Regions from separate parts of the Thalassospira sp. UBA4513 genome, predicted to be linked through region 2. Evidence: riboswitches for the same ligand, from Rfam matches in the RefSeq annotation. Region 2 holds a riboswitch; each other region holds the start of a gene.

Region 1 (5,901 bases), on a different contig from region 2:
CTCAGCCGCGAATCCCTGGAAGGGCTTTACAAGGGCAAGGAAATCAACGCCGGTGACATTCTGTGTCGGTTTGGCGATTTCCCGATCAATGGCGACTGGATCCCGCATCTGCATTTCCAGATCATCTTTGACATGCTGGGGCGCGAAGGGGACTTCTTTGGCGCTGCCAAACCGTCTGAATGGGATATCTGGGAAAGTATCTGCCCCAACCCGAACCTGATCCTGCAAATGCCCGAAAACGTGACCGCGTCACGGGAAGGGGTATAGATGCAACCGCGTCTGAAAGCCGGGTTGTGGATGCGCGCGCAGATCGCGATTTGCCAGTCGAACCTGATTACGGCGATGGTTGTCCATAAGGGCAACGAAGATGCAGGCGCCGTGCTTGTGAAGCTCAACCGGTTTGATGCAGGGTGCTTTGTCTATTCACGTGTGACGACACTTGATGGGGAGCTGGGCTGGATGCTGGTGGCCGGTGGCCCGGATGGGGACCGCGAAACTGAGTTTGCCTGCGATGAATATTGGCGCAAACAAATTGGCTATGATCCGGATGTCTGGGTGCTGGAAATCGAAGATCACAAGGGGCAATACGAACTTGATGCCCCGGTTGTCGATTTCTGACAGGCGCGTCTGAAAAAGAAAAAGGCTGGCAATCAAATGCCAGCCTTTACGTTTTGCATCACGCGGAAGCGATTGCTTATGCGGTGCGCTGCAGCAGGTGGTAACCGAAATCGGTCTCAACCACGTCAGACGTCGAACCAACTTCCATGCTGAACGCAGCAGCATCGAATTCCGGAACCATCATGCCACGGCCAAAGAAGCCAAGGTCGCCGCCCTGCTGGCCGGACGGGCAATCGGAATTGGCTTTTGCCAGTTCCGCGAAATCAGAACCGTTTGCGATCTGATCTTTCAGCGCGTTGATTTCGGTCAGGGCTTCGTCTTTGGTGCGGGTGGCGGTCGAACGTGCCGAACCGGCATACATCAGAAGAATGTGCGACGCGCGAACTTGTTCACTCATAATGGGTCCTTTCATCCGTCAAAACTTGCAACCGACGGATTTTCTGCAAGATTAGAAGTTTATGGATAACGCTAAGGGTCCAAATCCATGTACAGCCGTATACTCCTGTACATAGGGTTGGACCCTAGACATTGCCCATGCCTTGTGGCTTGTTACGACAAATCGAACCGAGATGAAAGAGAAGAGGCAGATTGATGCTTGCTGTTGTGTCCCCGGCCAAGAAGCTGGATTTCGAAACAGACGTCCCGGAAATGTCTGTTTCTCAACCCGCATTTTTGGACGACACCGAACAACTTGTTGATGTCGCGCGCAAAAAAAGCCGCAGCGATTTGATGAAGCTCATGGGCATCAGCGAAAACCTTGCCGATCTGAACTATCAGCGTTTTCAGCATTTTTCGCGTCCGTTTAATAGCACCAACGCCAAACCGGCGATCTTTGCATTCCGCGGTGATACCTATGTCGGCCTTGATGCCGATACCATGAAGGCCGAAGACATCGACTGGGCAGAGGACCATTTTCGGATGCTTTCGGGCCTTTATGGCCTTCTGAAGCCGCGTGATTTGATGCAGCCATACCGTCTTGAAATGGGAACGCGCCTTTCGAACCCGCGGGGCAAGGACCTTTACGCGTTCTGGGATGATAAGCTTTCAAAAGAAATCAACGAGATTACCAAAGGTCACAAGGACCGTAGCCTGATCAATCTCGCCTCGAACGAGTATTTCAAATCGATCAAGACCAAGGTCCTTGATGGCCCGGTAATTACGCCTGTGTTCAAGGAAGTGAAGGGCGGTACGGCCAAGGTTGTCGGCTTCTCGGCAAAGCGTGCGCGTGGCATGATGGCACGCTATATGATTGACAATCGGCTCGAAGACCCGCAAGAGCTCAAGAAGTTTAATGTTGATGGCTATCGCTATCAGGATGACCTCTCGACCGAGACAGAGTGGGTCTTCACGCGTATTCACGATCAGTAACACCAACTATTCCGGTGAAACCATATGACCGACGAGCATCTTGAACAGCTCGAGGATGAGAATGTCTTACCAGAGGCGCATCCGTTTTCTGGCTATCTGCGCACGTTTTTCCGTGGGCCGGGCCGTTCGCGCAGTCTGACCCGCGAGGAGGCATTTGATGCGTTCTCGATGATCCTGCGCGACGAGGTCGAACCGATCCAGCTTGGCGCATTCCTTTTGATGCTGCGCTACCGTGCTGAAACGCCCGAAGAACTGGCTGGCATGATCGAAGCTGTGCGCAAGGCCGCGCGCCTTGAACCGGATGAAGACAGCAAAGATGACGCGCTTATGCGTCCTGCGCTGGATTGGCCATCCTATGCGGCCGGTCGGACCCGTGGTCTGCCTTGGTTCGTGCTGTCGGCGCTTTTGCTGTCACAGAATAATGTTCCGGTGCTGATGCATGGCTATAACTCGCATCTGGTCAACGGGATCAGCACAGAAGTTGCCATCAAGGCGCTTAAGCTTCCGATTGCCATGTCTGCAGAAGAAGCGCGTTCTGATATCGCATCGAAGGGCTTTGCATATCTGCCGCTGCGTCACATGCATCCCAAACTGCAGGAGCTGATTGGATTGCGTCCGATTCTTGGGTTGCGCAGTCCGGTCAATACGTTACTGCGTTTGCTTAATCCGTTGCATGCGCGTGCAGCCTTCCTTGGTGTGTTTCATCCGGCGTTTCTTGATGTCCATCGTGAAACCGGCAAGCTCTTGGAACTTCCACGCATCGGTGTGATCAAGGGCGGTGGCGGCGAAGCCGAAAGAACACCCTATAAGCATGTCGATCTGCGCATGCTTGATAATGGTGAGCTGAATGATGTTCGCTGGCCCGCATTGCTGTCGAAAACCGAGAAAGACGGCGAAGAACAAAGCCCTGTGTCGCTAAAGCACTTCCTGGCTGTCTGGCGTGGCGAGGTAGAAGATATTCCTGCCGAAGCCAAGATCAAGGGCAGTGCTGCCATGGCAGCCTTCCTTGCCGGCAAGGCGGATTACATGGATGAGGCAGAAAGCCTTGTGCAGGGCTGGTGGGATAATCGCGACCGTGATGTCGGCTGATGTTCCGTGATCAAGTGAGATCGAATAAAAGGGACGGGAAACCGTCCCTTTTTTAATGCTCAGAACGATGATCCGGGTTCTTTGAGAAACGCCACTTCCTCTGCCGTTGATGGACGACCCAGTATTTCATTGCGGTGTGGATAGCGGCCAAACCGGTCAATGATCTTCTTGTGTTTCAGCTCGAACTCGGAATTGTGCTCAAGGCCGGGCTGTGAAAACAGGTCAACCGCCACTTCATGAATGATTTCGGATTCTGAGTGCATGTAGGGCATATACAGAAATGCCTGTTCCTGCGGTGTGACCAGTTTGCGATCCAGCCTCAAGGAAACAGCTTCCTGTGCCAGCACCAATGCCATTGGATCTGATGCAAAGGACTGTGGCTGATCGCGGTACATATTGCGTGAAAACTGATCAAGAACGATGATCTCGGCAAGTCGTCCATGGGCGGTTTTGCGCCAGTTAAAAAGCTCTCCGGCCGTGGCGGCGGCATGAAAATCGGCAAAGCGTTCCGCGATATGGCGATCGAGGGCTTCATCCTTGATAAACCACTGTTTTTCTTCGAGTTCCTTGAACCAGAAAACAAGAACCGTTTCAGGTTTCATAATGTTTCCACCCATCTGATTGCAGGCTTTTGCGGCCCGTCGGCAAAATTGCGGGTGATCTTCGCGCCCGGTTTAAGGCGCGTCAAGCCATCCGCAAAAAGATTGTCATGGACCATGGGGCAGGGAGTTGACAGCAATCCGTCCGGCGTGGATTATGACATTGTCTTTGGTGTTGATCCGATTGGACCAACTTAAAAGGGAACGTGGTGCGTCATGCATGACAAAGCCACGGCTGCCCCCGCAACTGTAAGCGGTCAGAGCATTGCATATGCCACTGGTGCAAACCGGGAAGGCGCATTGCTTTTCAAACCGTGAGCCAGGAGACCTGCCTTTGACTGCCGGGTGCTGATTGCCCGGTATGAAACTGTTGGACGCCGGGGTGAGCGTCAGGTTGCAGGGGTACAAACGGTCTTTTGAAGATCCGCAATCTTGCTTCCAGCCATCCTATCGTTCTTTGTCCTGACCCTGTGCGTTGGGCCGTTGGCCTGCGTGCATCGTTTGAGAAAGAGACGATTATATGTTTAAGACCCTTGGCAGGCTTGCGATTGCAAGCGCCTGCGTGCTGTCGGCGACCATGCCGGCGCATGCGCATTTTCAATTGGCCTATACGCCGAACGTAAACGTGACCAAGGCCGGGGATCAGCCGGTAAAGCTGATTTTCTGGCACCCGTTTGAAAACGGCCATGTCATGGATATGGCCGAGCCGTTTGAATTTTATGCGGTTAATCGCGGTGAGAAAATTGATCTGAAATCAACGCTTTCGCCGATTACTTTCACCGGAATTGCCAACTCGGCAGCGGCCTTTGACGCAACTTTAACACTGCGCCGCAGCGGTGATTACGTCATGGTGGTGGTCCCGGCACCGTATTTCGAAGAAAGCGAAGATATCTTCATCCAGCAGATCACGAAGTCCTATGTGAACCGCAATGAAATTCCGACCGACTGGATGGAACCGCAAGGTCTTAAAACCGAAATCCTGCCGCTTAATCGACCAACCAACATCATTGCCGGTTCGACCTTTACCGGCCGTGTGCTAAGCGAAGGCCAACCTGTCGCCGGTGTTGAAGTCGAAATCGAATACATGGCAGCAGAACCCGATATGGCCAGCAATACCCCCAAAAGCCCAACGGCATCGCCAATGCCCGGCGGTGCGGTTGTGGCCATTTCCGATGAAAACGGGTATTTCACTTTTGGTGTCCCCAAGGCAGGCTTTTGGGGATTTGCAGCACTTGGCAGCGGCCCTGAAAAAGAATTTCAGGGCAAGGAACTTTCACAGGATGCAGTCCTGTGGGTTCGCGCCTATGATGTGAAATAGGCGAGGGACAAAACAGATGCATATTGTTGATGGTGCGCTGGCACCGGAAGTCTTGATTGGCGGGGGTATTCTTGCAGTTGCCGGGCTTGGCCTTGGACTGCGTAAACTGCCAATCGATAAAATTCCTGCTACCGGGGTTTTGTCGGCAACATTCTTTGTTGCCTCGCTTATTCATGTGCCGGTGGGACCATCCAGTGTGCATCTGATCATGAGCGGTCTTGCCGGGCTCGTGCTTGGCTGGACCGCGTTTCCGGCACTTTTTGTCGGTCTCTTGCTTCAGGCGGTTTTCTTTGGCTTTGGCGGTTTGACGGTTCTTGGCGTCAATACGGTCAATATCGCCTTTCCGGCTGTGCTGGCGGGGCTTTTGTTCCGGGGAATGGTGTCGCGCAGCAACCCGGTCGCAGCCGCCGTGCTTGGTGGATGTGCCGGTGCATTTTCCATCGGGCTGACAACGGTGTTTGTCGCGATTTCGCTTGCGCTCAGCGGTGATGCGTTTGTCCCGGCGGCCAAGCTGGTCTTCTTTGCCCACATTCCGATCATGGTGGTCGAAGGGCTGGTTTCAGCGGCATCGGTATATCTGATCGCCAAGGTCAAACCGGCCTTGCTGCAACCCGCCGATCAGACATCGGGTTTCGAGATGCAGCCAGCAGCATCCTTGCGTGCAAAGCAGGCGGGCGAGGCATCCAATGGCTAGATCACTCATGCTGGTCTTTGCGCTTGGCATGCTTGTGGTCGGCACCACACCTGCACAGGCGCACAAGGTTATCGCATCCCTGTTTCCAAGCGGTTCAAACGTCGAAGGTGAAATCGGTTTCTCCAACGGTGTCATGGCCGAAAACACGCTTGTTGAGATCTTTGATCTTGATGGCAACAAGATTGATGAAGTTACCACTGATGGTGATGGTTTCT
Region 2 (5,901 bases):
GAACGCGCCATCAAGTTTGGTCATTCAATCAATATCACCATGTTCCAGGGCCGCCATGTCGAGCACCTGATGAACGAACGGACGAAAAAATAGCGCCAGATTGCTGACGCTATTGGGTGGGCTCACTTGTAAGGCTGGGAATCAGGCCTCTTCCTTGCCATCAATTCCGGCTTTTTCAAAGGTCGCCATGCCAGTGTGGCATTCTGCGGCTGCGCGTAAAAGCGGGATGGCAAGTGCCGCACCCGATCCTTCTCCAAGGCGCATGCCGAAATTGATCAGTGCTTCCTTGCCCAGTTTCTCAATCAGCCGCGCATGTCCCGGTTCTGCCGATACATGCCCGACCAGACAATGATCGAGTGCATCGGCACGCATCGCAGCCAGAACAGCGGCCGCCGCACAGGATACATAACCATCAAGCAATATCGGAACCCGTGCAAAGCGCGCTGCAATGATGGCACCGGCCATAGCAGCAATTTCGCGTCCGCCAACACAGCGCAGAACATCCAATCCATCATGCATCTGGTTTTTATGCAGGATGATGGCATCACCTACGACGCGCGTCTTGCGGTCAAGGGTAGTGTCATCGATCCCTGTTCCCCGGCCGGTCCAGTCCGCAGCATTCCCGCCATAAAGTGCATGGGAAATTGCCGCCGCCGATGTGGTGTTGCCAATGCCCATTTCACCGGGAACAAAAAGATCCAGTCCCTTTTCAATCGCACTCATGCCAAAGGCCATCGCCTCGGCACAGCCTTCATCGTCCATCGCAGGTTCATGGGAAAAGTCGTTGGTCGGGATTTCAAGGGCGACCTCCATGACGCGGAGTTCGGCATCGACAGACTTGCAAATCTGGTTGATCGCAGCCCCGCCATTGATGAAGTTTTCCACCATCTGCTGGTTCACGCTGGCCGGGAAGGCCGAAACGCCCTGCGCAACGACACCGTGACTGCCGGCAAAAACTGTAACGCGCGGCCGCGACATGCGTGGGCGTGATGTTGCTTGCCATCCTGCCAGCCAAAGGCTGAAATCCTCAAGTCGTCCAAGCGATCCGGCAGGCTTGGTCAATGTTGGTTCGCGCTGGGCCACGGCGGCCTGCGCTTCCTGATCGACTTCGGGAAGTTCGGCGAGAAGCGCACGAATTTCCTCAAGATTTTGGGGCGGATGTTTCGGGTTGAACATTTTGGTCTCCGGCTGGCGACAAAGGTGCCTAACTAGTGTTCCGCTTGGCTTCCGGGGTGGTAAGGATTAGGCTCGGAAACCAATTTTGTAAGGCGGTTCAGGAAGTCGGGCCAAACTAGGCCTGTGCGCAACAGATTGCCAGTTTGAAAATCGGAAATTTATGCTATCCAAAGATCATAACCAAAACGAAACAAATATGCAAAGCTCGGATTCATCTGACAAACCCGGCCCAGACACAGCGACAGATGCCCCCGTCGAGGTTTCGCCTATTTCCGATTTCTGGCGCGCCCTGGCGTTACTTAGCCGTGTTCCGGTCAAGGGTATCGAGGATTTCCGCGCTGAGGTGATTGCAAGATCGGTCTGGTCTTGGCCGTTGGTCGGTTTGTTGCTGGCTGGTTTTGCCATGCTACCGGCGATGCTGGTCTATTCCCTGACAGCCAATATCCTGATTTTTGCGATTGTTGCCTTGGCAGGCATGGTTTTGTTGACCGGATCAATGCATGAAGATGGCATCGCAGATTGTGCCGACGGGTTTGGCGGCGGGTTTGAGCATGCGCGCAAGCTTGAAATCATGCGCGACAGCCAGATCGGTACATATGGCGTTGTTGCCCTGATCCTGTGTTTTGGCCTGCGTCTGATTTTACTTTCTGCGGCGGGCGATGCCGGGCAGGCAGCGATCCTGTTTCTGGTGATGGCAATAACATCACGGGCGGCAATGCCAGTCGTGATGCATATCCTGCCTCCGGCGCGCGCCGATGGTTTGGGCAAGGGGGCCGGAACGCCAAATTTGATGATGGTCGGTTTGGGTGTTGGCCTTGCTTTGATCCTGTCGCTTGTTTTATCGGGTCTGTTTGCGACGATGGCCATTCTAATGGGTGGACTTTTGGCGGTGGGTATTGTTGCGGCGGTCGCGAAATGGCAGATCGGTGGCCAGACAGGGGATGTCCTGGGGGCAACCCAGATCGTGACCGAACTGTTTGTTGGTATCGCCTTTATTGCCGCCCTTTGATCAACCAGCACAGCAACAAGAAGGAATGCCGTGAGCAGTTTGAAAATAACCCGCTGGTGGCTGGTGCGTCACGCGCCCGTCCAAAATCCGAAACGGCTGGTCTATGGCCAAAGTGACATGCCTGCCGACCTTTCCGATGAAAAGGCACTGGCTGCCCTTGCCGGGCAACTGCCGGGTGATGCCGTCTGGGTAACCAGCCATCTGTCACGTACGCATGATACGGCGCGCAGTCTGCAGGCGTTCATGGATAAAGACATAGCGCCGCAGGCTGAAAGCGGCTTTGCCGAACAGCATTTTGGTGATTGGGAATTGCAGAACTGGAATGATTTGCCCAAGGGGGAAACAACACGGTTCTGGACCGACTTTGCCCGCCAACACCCCCCAAAGGGTGAAAGCTTTGCCGATGTGGTTGCCCGTGTCGGACCCGTCTTTGGCCGATTGAGTGCGGATTGGGCCGGGCGCGACATTGTCGCTGTCGTTCATGGCGGCACAGTGCGTGCCATGCTTGCCAATGCACTGGGTTTATCCCTTGAAACCGCATTGGCATTTCATATCGACACGTTGGGTCTGACCACGCTTGAATATATCGACGGTGTCGACGAACCGGGCTGGCGCGTGACCGCTGTCAATCAGCGCTTTTAAGGAGCTTAAGGCATGTTCCGTCAGGCAGAGGCCAGCTCGATATCGGATGCCATGTCATCAAGCGCGTGTTCTGCCAGATAGCGGTCAACCATATCCGGATTCAGATCATGTTTTTCGCAGATGTCGAAAACATCGCGCAGATAGGCCTGATAATAGGGCACCGGGCGGCTGCGTGATTTGCTTCGCAATTTGGCGACATTCGGGAAATCACTGGCAAAGGATGCGTTTTCAATCACCTGGATGATGGTGTCATCAATGATGGCAGCCGGCATTCCGCAATAAGTCTTGCCGCAGGCAGACAACATCTTGCTGGCAGTCGGAACGGAAATGCCCGGCTGGGAAAGCAGCTCGTTCAACTCGTCCTGTCCGAAATCCGAGATCGACATCAGGGTCACTAGGGTTGGCATATCGCGCACAAGCAACGAAAGCGCATTGACGCGAATGCCACGTTCATGGGACCAGATGATGGTTGCGATTACACCCTTTGAGGCATCCTCGGCAAAGATGTCACGCACATCGCGGCGTGCCAGAGTGATCTCGCCATCGGCTGCGCGCTGTTCAAGAAAATCCTGAAATGACCGATCAGGACTGTTCAGACGGTCCAGCAATCCCAGCCACATGTCCTTGCGAGACGATGTGGTCCAGGTTGGCGCGTTCATCTGTCGGATTTTGGATAGGTGAGAACGTATTGCCATTGGTCTTGAAAAATCCAGATTACCCCAAGAGTTTCGGTTGCAGTATTTCCTGCAGCCATCCGGGTGATGAGTCTACTTCCCGGGTTTTCGCCAGATTGCGGATTGTTCCGTCTTTAGGGTCAGGACCTATTAATTTGATTTGAATGGCAGACGTTATATTTGCAAACTCCAGCGTCAAATCCCTTGTGCGGGATACCAACCCGCCCGGCGGGCTTTTCCTTGGATTTCGCAAATATAACGTCTGCCATTCAAATCAAATTAATAGGTCCTGACCCTAGTTCCAGCGCAACGGCTTGATGTTGGCTGAAATGGTATGACCTCTCAAGCAGACAATTCTTACAAATACTGACCTTCCGATTAGGGTGGGGTGGTAACGAAGGGTTAAGTGCCGAGAATGACCTTTGGCATTTTTGGCAAACCTGCTAGGTTCGGCGCATCGTTCGGTGATGGGAAATCGGTGCAAGGCCGATGCTGCCCCCGCAACTGTATCGGGTTGGGAGATCCGGGTCGGTGCCAACGCGCCAGACCAGCCACCGGGAAACCGGGAAGGCGGATCGCTTTCATGCCCGCAGCCAGGAAACCTGCCGAAGGTGTCACTATTCGAAGGAAGGTGACGACGCAATCGGGCCTCGGTGGGAGGCCATGGCGAGGAAGAAACGGGATGACCCAGACTTTACCCCCTGACGGCCCCTCTGGCGGGACGCATCTGATCCTTGGCGGGGCGCGATCCGGCAAAAGCCGGTTTGCCGAAAACATCATTAATCAGGCGGGCGGTGGCACATATATCGCAACCGGGCGTGCCTGGGATGACGAAATGGCCAACCGCATAGATCTTCACAAAAAATCACGCGGCGATCTTTGGCAGACACTCGAGGAACCGGTCGAACTTTGTTCGGCGCTGCAGACCTGTAATGTCACAGGCGGCAAGCCTGTTCTTGTTGATTGTCTGACCTTGTGGCTGACCAATCTGATGCTTGAAGACCGCGACATTGATGCCGAGATCGCAGCTCTTTGTGATCTGGTGCCAACCCTTGTCGTGCCGGTGCTTTTTGTCTCAAACGAGGTTGGTTTTGGCATCGTGCCGGAAAATGCGATGGCGCGGGCCTTTCGCGATCATGCCGGACGCCTGCATCAACGCATTGCAGAGATTGCAGACAAGGTCACCCTTGTGGTGGCCGGCATTCCGATGTCGGTCAAATAACAACATAAATTATTGAATTTTAAGGATTTCAGAAATGGCACAATTGGGCAAAATCCCGGCAACCGTCATTACCGGTTTTCTGGGCGCTGGCAAGACAACCATGATCCGCAATATGCTGGAAAATGCCAATGGCAAACGCATCGCGCTGATCATCAATGAATTTGGCGATCTGGGTGTGGATCGAGGCATCATCAATGGCTGTGGCATTGAAGGCTGCGAAGAAGATGACGTTGTTGAACTGGCCAATGGTTGCATCTGCTGTACCGTGGCTGATGACTTCCTGCCTACCATCCAGGGCCTGATTGACCGTGAAACGCCGCCTGATCATATCGTGATCGAAACATCTGGTCTTGCCCTGCCAAAACCGTTGGTAAAGGCGTTTAACTGGCCCGAAGTCCGGTCGCGTGTGACCGTTGATGGCGTTGTGGCGGTTCTTGATGGCGCGGCCCTGCGTGATGGTCTGTTTGCCCATGATCATCACGCGGTACAGGCGCAACGCGAAGCAGACGAAAATCTTGATCATGAAAGCCCGCTTGAAGAACTGTTCGAAGAACAGCTTCACTGTGCCGATATGGTGGTTCTCAACAAGACGGACCTTCTGACCGATGCCGAACGCAGCAAGGTCGAAGCCGATATCCGTGCAGAGCTGAAAAAGCCGTCAGTCAAGATTATCGCGACCGAACATTCACGGGTTGAAAACGCCATCCTGCTTGGTCTGGGGGCTGCCGCCGAGGATGACCTTGATAGTCGCCCAAGCCATCATGACGATGGCCACGAACATGATCATGATGATTTCGACAGTTTTGTCGTATCGCTTGATGCGATCAGTGATCCGGCCAACCTTGAGAAGCGCCTGATTGATGTCGTGCGTCAGTTTGACGTGCTGCGCATCAAAGGATTCGTTGATGTGCCGGGCAAACCGATGCGCCATGTGGTTCAGGGGGTTGGTGAACGTTTTCAGCGCTATTTCGACCGTCCGTGGGCGGATGGCGAAACCCGCCGCTCGGAATTGGTGGTGATTGGCCTGCATGGTCTGGACCGCACTGCGATCGAGGCCGCCATCAAAGCCGCCTGATCCAAGTTAACCTGATCAAGCCACCTGAAACCGGATGCTAAAAATCATCCGGTTTCAGCCTGTTTTAAGACCAAACGCATAAGGATACGGATCCCGCGATGCA
Region 3 (5,901 bases), on a different contig from region 2:
GCTGCATCAGACCGAAACCACGCGGGTTATTGTCACCAAAGGCCGATGCGCGGATGGTTTCCGGGTTATTGAGCTGTCGCCAGATGCGTTCACCGCCGCCAGTCCAAAGCTCCAGCCCGTCGCTGTCATGTACTTCCGGACGCCAGTCAAAGCGGAACGATTTGTTCTGTTCTGAATACCAGAACATGCTGGTCAGCGGTGCGATGCCAAGCCGTTCGATGTCTCTGCGCAAGAACAGATGTTTTTCGACATCCATCGTGACGCCTTCGCCGCGATAAAGCAGGAATTTATAAGCACCGGTGATGCTGGGGCCATCCAGCAGGGCATAGACTGTCACCGGGTCTTCGGGGTTTTTGGCCGGTTCGATAAAGAATTGACGGAAATCTGGGAATTCTTCGGGAACCGAGGTCGCGGTATTGACCGCAATGCCGCGTGCCGACAGTCCATACTGGCCTTCATCGCCAATCGCGCGGAAGTACGATGCGCCAAGAAACGCTGCCCAGTCCTGGGTTTTCCAGTCATCGCGCGCCTGATTTTCATGCAGGCGGAAACCGGCAAAGCCGCTATTGGCGGGCAACTGGCGGGCAATGCTGTCTTCGGGCATGTCAAAGTAATCGGGCTTATAGATCACTTCGCGTGCCTGACCGTTTTCCAGAAGGTACATATGCACCGGTTTGGCGAAATACATACCCAGATGGAAGAAGGTCAGCGGATAGGTGCCCGACCCGTCGGAGAACGGCGAATGGTCGCGTTTGTAATGCAGCTTGCCATGGGTGTCGTAATCGATCTTGCCGACAATTTCCGGGTTTGGCGCAACGGGCGGCTCATAGGCCGATGTGGCTATGGATTTGGCGCGTGCAATCAGATCGGCAAAATCAAACGGTTGTGCCGAACCCAGATCAAGGCCGTCGACATCTGCCAAAGCATGCTGATAGATCGACATTCCCGGCAGGATAAGACCGGCTGCCGCGATGGATTTCAAAAAGCGTCTGCGTTCAACAGAAGTCGTCATGTTCATCACATTCCTGTGGTTTGAGGTGTCGGGAAAGCATACCCGGCAGTGTGGAGGTAATCGGGATGAAACATGGCAAATTCAAGGTCGTATCAATTGCTTTTTATGCATGGAGCCTTGGCGTTAATGCCGCTGGTGGTCTGCCAATTTCCTTGACCGTGTTTTTGGTTTAATCTAACCGTGACGTGTCGGTATCCGAATATCGGATAAAGGGAATTCGATGTGGGCCGAATATTGGCTCATTAACCGAAGCTGCCCCCGCAACTGTAGGCGGCGAGCATTTTTCTGACCAATGCCACTGGGATCAACCCGGGAAGGCCAGGGAAAATGCGTTGACCCGTAAGCCAGGAGACCTGCCGACACGAAGACGACGGACCGGGCGGGGTGCCCCGGAGAATGTCGGTACGTGTCTTGGCCCAATAGTTTAGCCCAGGTTCTCTAAGCTTTAAGGCCGACATCTTCCGTCATCTCCTGACACTTTTGCCAGTCCATTGACAGCAGTAAAAGTGATGTTATGTTATAACATAACATTTGACGATGTGTTGAAACTGGATCATCCAAAACGGTCCCGGATCAGCGCATCAGCAAGAGGGAACTAAAAGTGATTAATCACGATAAACGTGTACTGGCGGTCGGGGTGTTTGCCGCTGGTCTTATTTCATCTGTTTCATTTGCGTCCGCAACCGAATATCCGCTCAGTATCGAGAACTGCGGGACTGTGTTGCAATTTGATGTGGTCCCCGATCGCGTGGTGTCGCTGGGCCAAAGCACGACTGAAATTCTTTATTCGCTGGGCCTGGCCGATAAGGTCAAGGGTACGGGGGTCTGGTTTGGCCCGGTGATGGATGAATTCAAGGATGTGAATGCATCTGTGCCGCGTCTGGCCGACAATGATCCGGGGTTCGAAACCGTTGTCGCGCAAAAGCCGCAACTGGTTGCCACCCAGTATCAGTGGCATGTCGGGCCCAAGGGCACCGTCGGCACCACCGAACAGTTCAACGAATTGTCCATTCCGGTCTACACCGCACCCGCTGATTGTGTGGGCAAGGACAATGCCGGTGGCGGTGACGGGGTGCGCCACGAAGGCTTCACCATGGATCTGATTTATCGCGAGATTTCCGATCTGGCGCAGATTTTTGATGTCGAAGATCGCGGCGACGCGCTGATTACCAGCCTGAAGGAACGTCAGGCGAACTCATTGGAACGTGTGACGGCAAGCGGCCATGACAACGTTTCCGCCGTCTTCTGGTTTTCCAGCCCGGAAATCAACAGTGATCCCTATGTGGCCGGCAAGAACGGTGCGGCGGGCTATATCGCCGGTAAACTCGGTGTTCGCAACATCATCGACAGCAATGAAGAATGGCCGACGGTTGGCTGGGAAACCATTGCGCGTGCCAATCCTGATATCATCGTGATTGGCAAGATGGGCCGTCGGCGTTTTCCGGCCGATGACTGGCAGGTCAAGATGGATTTCCTGAAAACCGATCCGGTCGCAAGTCAGATGAAGGCGGTGCGTAATGGCAATATCGTGGTGATGGACGCCCAGTCGATGGATCCGACCATCCGCCTGATCAATGGTATTGAAACGCTTGCCGAAGCCGTCGAACGACTGAGTGCTTCGAACTGACCTGCACTGCCAAAGGCGCCTGATATGCCCGGAGAATTCAATGTTTGAAACAACGCCAGTGCAGCAGCCGGTTCAGCCACCTCGGCAATCGCTGGCGGGGCGGGCATATCTTGTGCGGGCCGGTGTCAGTATTGGCGCCCTGGTTTTGCTAGTTGCCGTCATAGCGATGGCCGCGGCCAAGGGGGAAACGCACATTCCCCTTGGCACCGTGCTTCAGACCATCGCCAATCATCTTTGGCAGGCGGGCTATGACGTTGATCCGATTGATGCCGGGATCATCTGGAATTACCGGATATCGCGCGCAATGGTGGCGGCGGCCTGCGGTGCATCCCTTGCGCTATCCGGCGCAGTGTTGCAGGCGCTTTTGCGCAATAGTCTTGCGGATCCTTATTTGTTGGGGATTTCGGCCGGGGCATCGACCGGTGCGGTCAGTGTTGCCATTCTGGGGTTCGGGGCAGGCATGGTTTCCCTGTCACTTGGTGCCTTTGTCGGCGCGCTGGTGGCGTTCGGGTTTGTTGCACTTTTGGCCATTCCGGCCGGGCGCGGGGCAGGTGCCATCATTCTGGCCGGGGTTGCCGGGTCGCAACTGTTTAACGCATTGACGTCCTTCATCGTGACCAAGGCCGCCACGGCGGACGAGGCACGCGGGGTGATGTTCTGGTTGCTTGGTAATCTAAGCGGCGTGCGCTGGCCCGATGTCTATCTTGCGCTGCCGGTCGCTGTTATCGGCTTGCTGGTTTGCCTTTGGTATTCCCGTGCGCTTGATGCCTTTACCTTTGGCGTGGAATCGGCGGCATCCCTTGGTGTGCCGGTGCGCCGGGTTTATGTGGTGTTGATTGCCATTGCCGCCTCTATGACCGCGGTGATGGTCAGTATTGTCGGGTCTATCGGCTTTGTCGGGCTGGTCATTCCCCATGCCGCGCGGTTCTTTGTCGGGACACGGCATGGATTTCTGTTGCCGGCTTCGGCCCTGATCGGGGCGGTGTTTCTTGTTGCGGCCGATATTGTATCGCGCATCATCCTTGATGGTCAGGTCCTGCCCATCGGGGTGATCACGGCACTTATCGGGGCACCGGCCTTTGCGATCATCCTCTGTCATGGGCGGGTGTTGCGATGAGCCTTGAATTACGCAATGTCGGCTGGAATGCCGGATTCAAAAAAATCATCAGCGACGTGTCGCTTCGGGTGACACGCGGCGAGTTCCTGGGTGTGATCGGGCCAAACGGGTCGGGCAAAACCAGCATGATGTCGGTTCTGGGCGGCATTCGTGCCCCGTCGACCGGGCAGGCATTGTTGGGGGACCAGCCGATGAAGAAAATCGGTCGGCGCAACCTTGCCCGTCATATCGGCTTTGTCGAACAACAGGCCGATACCATCGACCGCATTACCGTGCGCGATGCCGTCGCGCTTGGTCGAACGCCATATCTTAGTTTGCTGACACCATGGTCAGGGCACGACGACGCCATCGTGTGCGAAGCCCTTGCCAGTGTTGAAATGGGGCCTTTTGCGGACCGGATGTGGCATACGCTTTCGGGCGGTGAAAAGCAGCGCGTTCACATCGCCCGTGCCTTGGCCCAGCAGCCCGACTTCCTGTTGCTTGATGAGCCGACCAACCATCTTGATATCCATCATCAGCTGGGCCTGCTGGAACTGGTGCGTGCACTGCCGGTCACCGTGGTGGCTGCTTTGCACGACTTGAACCATGCGGCGATGTTTTGTGACCGGATTGCGATGATGGATGGTGGCAAGCTGATTGCGCTTGGTACGCCCGAACAGATTTTGACATCGCAAAACCTTCGTGATGTTTTCGGGGTTGCCGCCGATATCGAGATTGATGATCAGGGCCGCTGCCATATCCGTTATCACGCCGGAAACCAGAAATCTTTGGTCATAAAAAAAGACCGGGTTGCGTAACCTGGTCTTTTGATTTTGGTAGCTTGGTTTGCTTGCGGTTTAGCCCTGTTCGCGGGCAACCGCGCGCCAGCCAATATCGCGGCGGCAGAAACCACCATCCCAATCAATCGCATCAACCGCCTCATAGGCGCGTTTCTGGGTTTCGGTCACCGTCGCACCGCGCGCGGTCACACCAAGAACGCGGCCACCGGTTGCAACAAGTTTGTCGCCATCCATCTTGGTACCGGCGTGCAGGACCTTGACCTTGTCCATGGCGTCCGCCGCTAGAACGTTTTTGATCTCGGTCCCTTTTTCGTAGGATCCCGGATACCCCTTGGCGGCCATGACAACGACCATGGCGGTTTCATCGTGCCATTCCGGTTTGACTTGATCGAGGGTGCCGGTGGCAGCACCCTCAAGGATATCAAGCACGTCTGATTTCAAGCGCGTCATAAGCACCTGACATTCCGGATCACCAAACCGAATGTTGTATTCGATCAGCTTCGGGTTGCCCGTATCGTCAATCATCAGACCGGCAAACAGCACGCCCTTGAACGGATGGCCTTCTGCGGCCATGCCCTTGACGGTCGGGATAATGATCTGATCCATGACCTTGGCTTCGACCGCATCGGTAAAGACCGGGGCCGGGGAATAAGCCCCCATGCCACCCGTATTGGGGCCGGTATCGCCTTCGCCAACCGCCTTGTGGTCCTGGGCTGCGACCAGCGGAATGACGTTTTTACCATCACATACGGCAAAAAATGAGGCTTCCTCACCTTTGAGGAATTCCTCAATCACGATTTCCGCACCGGCATCGCCAAACTTGCCGCCGACCATGCATTCTTCAATCGCGGCAAAGGCTTCGTCATTTGTCATACAAATGGTCACACCCTTGCCCGCGGCCAGACCATCGGTCTTGACCACAATCGGTGCGCCCTGTTTTTCGACAAACGCCTTGGCGTCTTTGGGATCGGTAAAACGGCCGTAGGCGGCGGTCGGTACACCGAACTTTGCCACCATGTCCTTCATGAAGCCCTTGGAGCCTTCAAGCTGGGCGGCTGCCTTGGAACAACCGAATGATTTAATGCCCTCGGCATCCAGTGCATCAACAAGGCCCGCAACAAGCGGGGCCTCGGGGCCGACAACGACCAGATCAACCGCGTTGTCCTTGGCAAATTTTACCAGACCATCGATGTCGCCATCGGAAATCGCAACGCATTCCGCCGAATCCGCGATACCGGCATTGCCCGGTGCACACCACAGTTTGGAAATGCGCGGGCTGCGCGCAATTGCCCAGCACAATGCGTGTTCACGTCCGCCGCCGCCAACGACCAGAACCTTCATGACTTTATCCTTCGACTTGTCCGAT

The links. Region 2 has a riboswitch for cobalamin ahead of cobU (bifunctional adenosylcobinamide kinase/adenosylcobinamide-phosphate guanylyltransferase). Riboswitches for the same ligand answer to the same signal wherever they lie in the genome.
Region 1: linked by a shared signal. The riboswitch ahead of B2T33_RS11845 (DUF4198 domain-containing protein) and the one ahead of cobU (bifunctional adenosylcobinamide kinase/adenosylcobinamide-phosphate guanylyltransferase) in region 2 are both predicted to bind cobalamin.
Region 3: linked by a shared signal. The riboswitch ahead of B2T33_RS07125 (ABC transporter substrate-binding protein) and the one ahead of cobU (bifunctional adenosylcobinamide kinase/adenosylcobinamide-phosphate guanylyltransferase) in region 2 are both predicted to bind cobalamin.

The regions. Positions count from the first base shown of each region.
Region 1 is NZ_DGMR01000030.1:58,035-63,935, reverse strand. Features, by position in the region: gene B2T33_RS11875 (peptidoglycan DD-metalloendopeptidase family protein) at 1-267, shown strand, start outside; gene B2T33_RS11870 (DUF1491 family protein) at 268-618, shown strand; gene B2T33_RS11865 (peptidylprolyl isomerase) at 695-1,015, opposite strand; gene yaaA (peroxide stress protein YaaA) at 1,210-1,986, shown strand; gene B2T33_RS11855 (glycosyl transferase family protein) at 2,011-3,075, shown strand; gene B2T33_RS11850 (DUF924 family protein) at 3,135-3,677, opposite strand; cobalamin riboswitch at 3,828-4,024, shown strand; gene B2T33_RS11845 (DUF4198 domain-containing protein) at 4,195-4,992, shown strand; gene cbiM (cobalt transporter CbiM) at 5,009-5,686, shown strand; gene B2T33_RS11835 (cobalt ABC transporter permease) at 5,679-5,901, shown strand, end outside.
Region 2 is NZ_DGMR01000013.1:56,465-62,365, reverse strand. Features, by position in the region: gene B2T33_RS05780 (hypothetical protein) at 1-93, shown strand, start outside; gene cobT (nicotinate-nucleotide--dimethylbenzimidazole phosphoribosyltransferase) at 142-1,176, opposite strand; gene cobS (adenosylcobinamide-GDP ribazoletransferase) at 1,373-2,185, shown strand; gene B2T33_RS05765 (histidine phosphatase family protein) at 2,216-2,827, shown strand; gene B2T33_RS05760 (hypothetical protein) at 2,848-3,486, opposite strand; cobalamin riboswitch at 3,935-4,125, shown strand; gene cobU (bifunctional adenosylcobinamide kinase/adenosylcobinamide-phosphate guanylyltransferase) at 4,184-4,723, shown strand; gene cobW (cobalamin biosynthesis protein CobW) at 4,758-5,798, shown strand; gene cobN (cobaltochelatase subunit CobN) at 5,897-5,901, shown strand, end outside.
Region 3 is NZ_DGMR01000019.1:111,074-116,974, reverse strand. Features, by position in the region: gene B2T33_RS07130 (glucan biosynthesis protein) at 1-1,012, opposite strand, end outside; cobalamin riboswitch at 1,185-1,387, shown strand; gene B2T33_RS07125 (ABC transporter substrate-binding protein) at 1,614-2,639, shown strand; gene B2T33_RS07120 (FecCD family ABC transporter permease) at 2,680-3,756, shown strand; gene B2T33_RS07115 (ABC transporter ATP-binding protein) at 3,753-4,553, shown strand; gene purD (phosphoribosylamine--glycine ligase) at 4,593-5,876, opposite strand.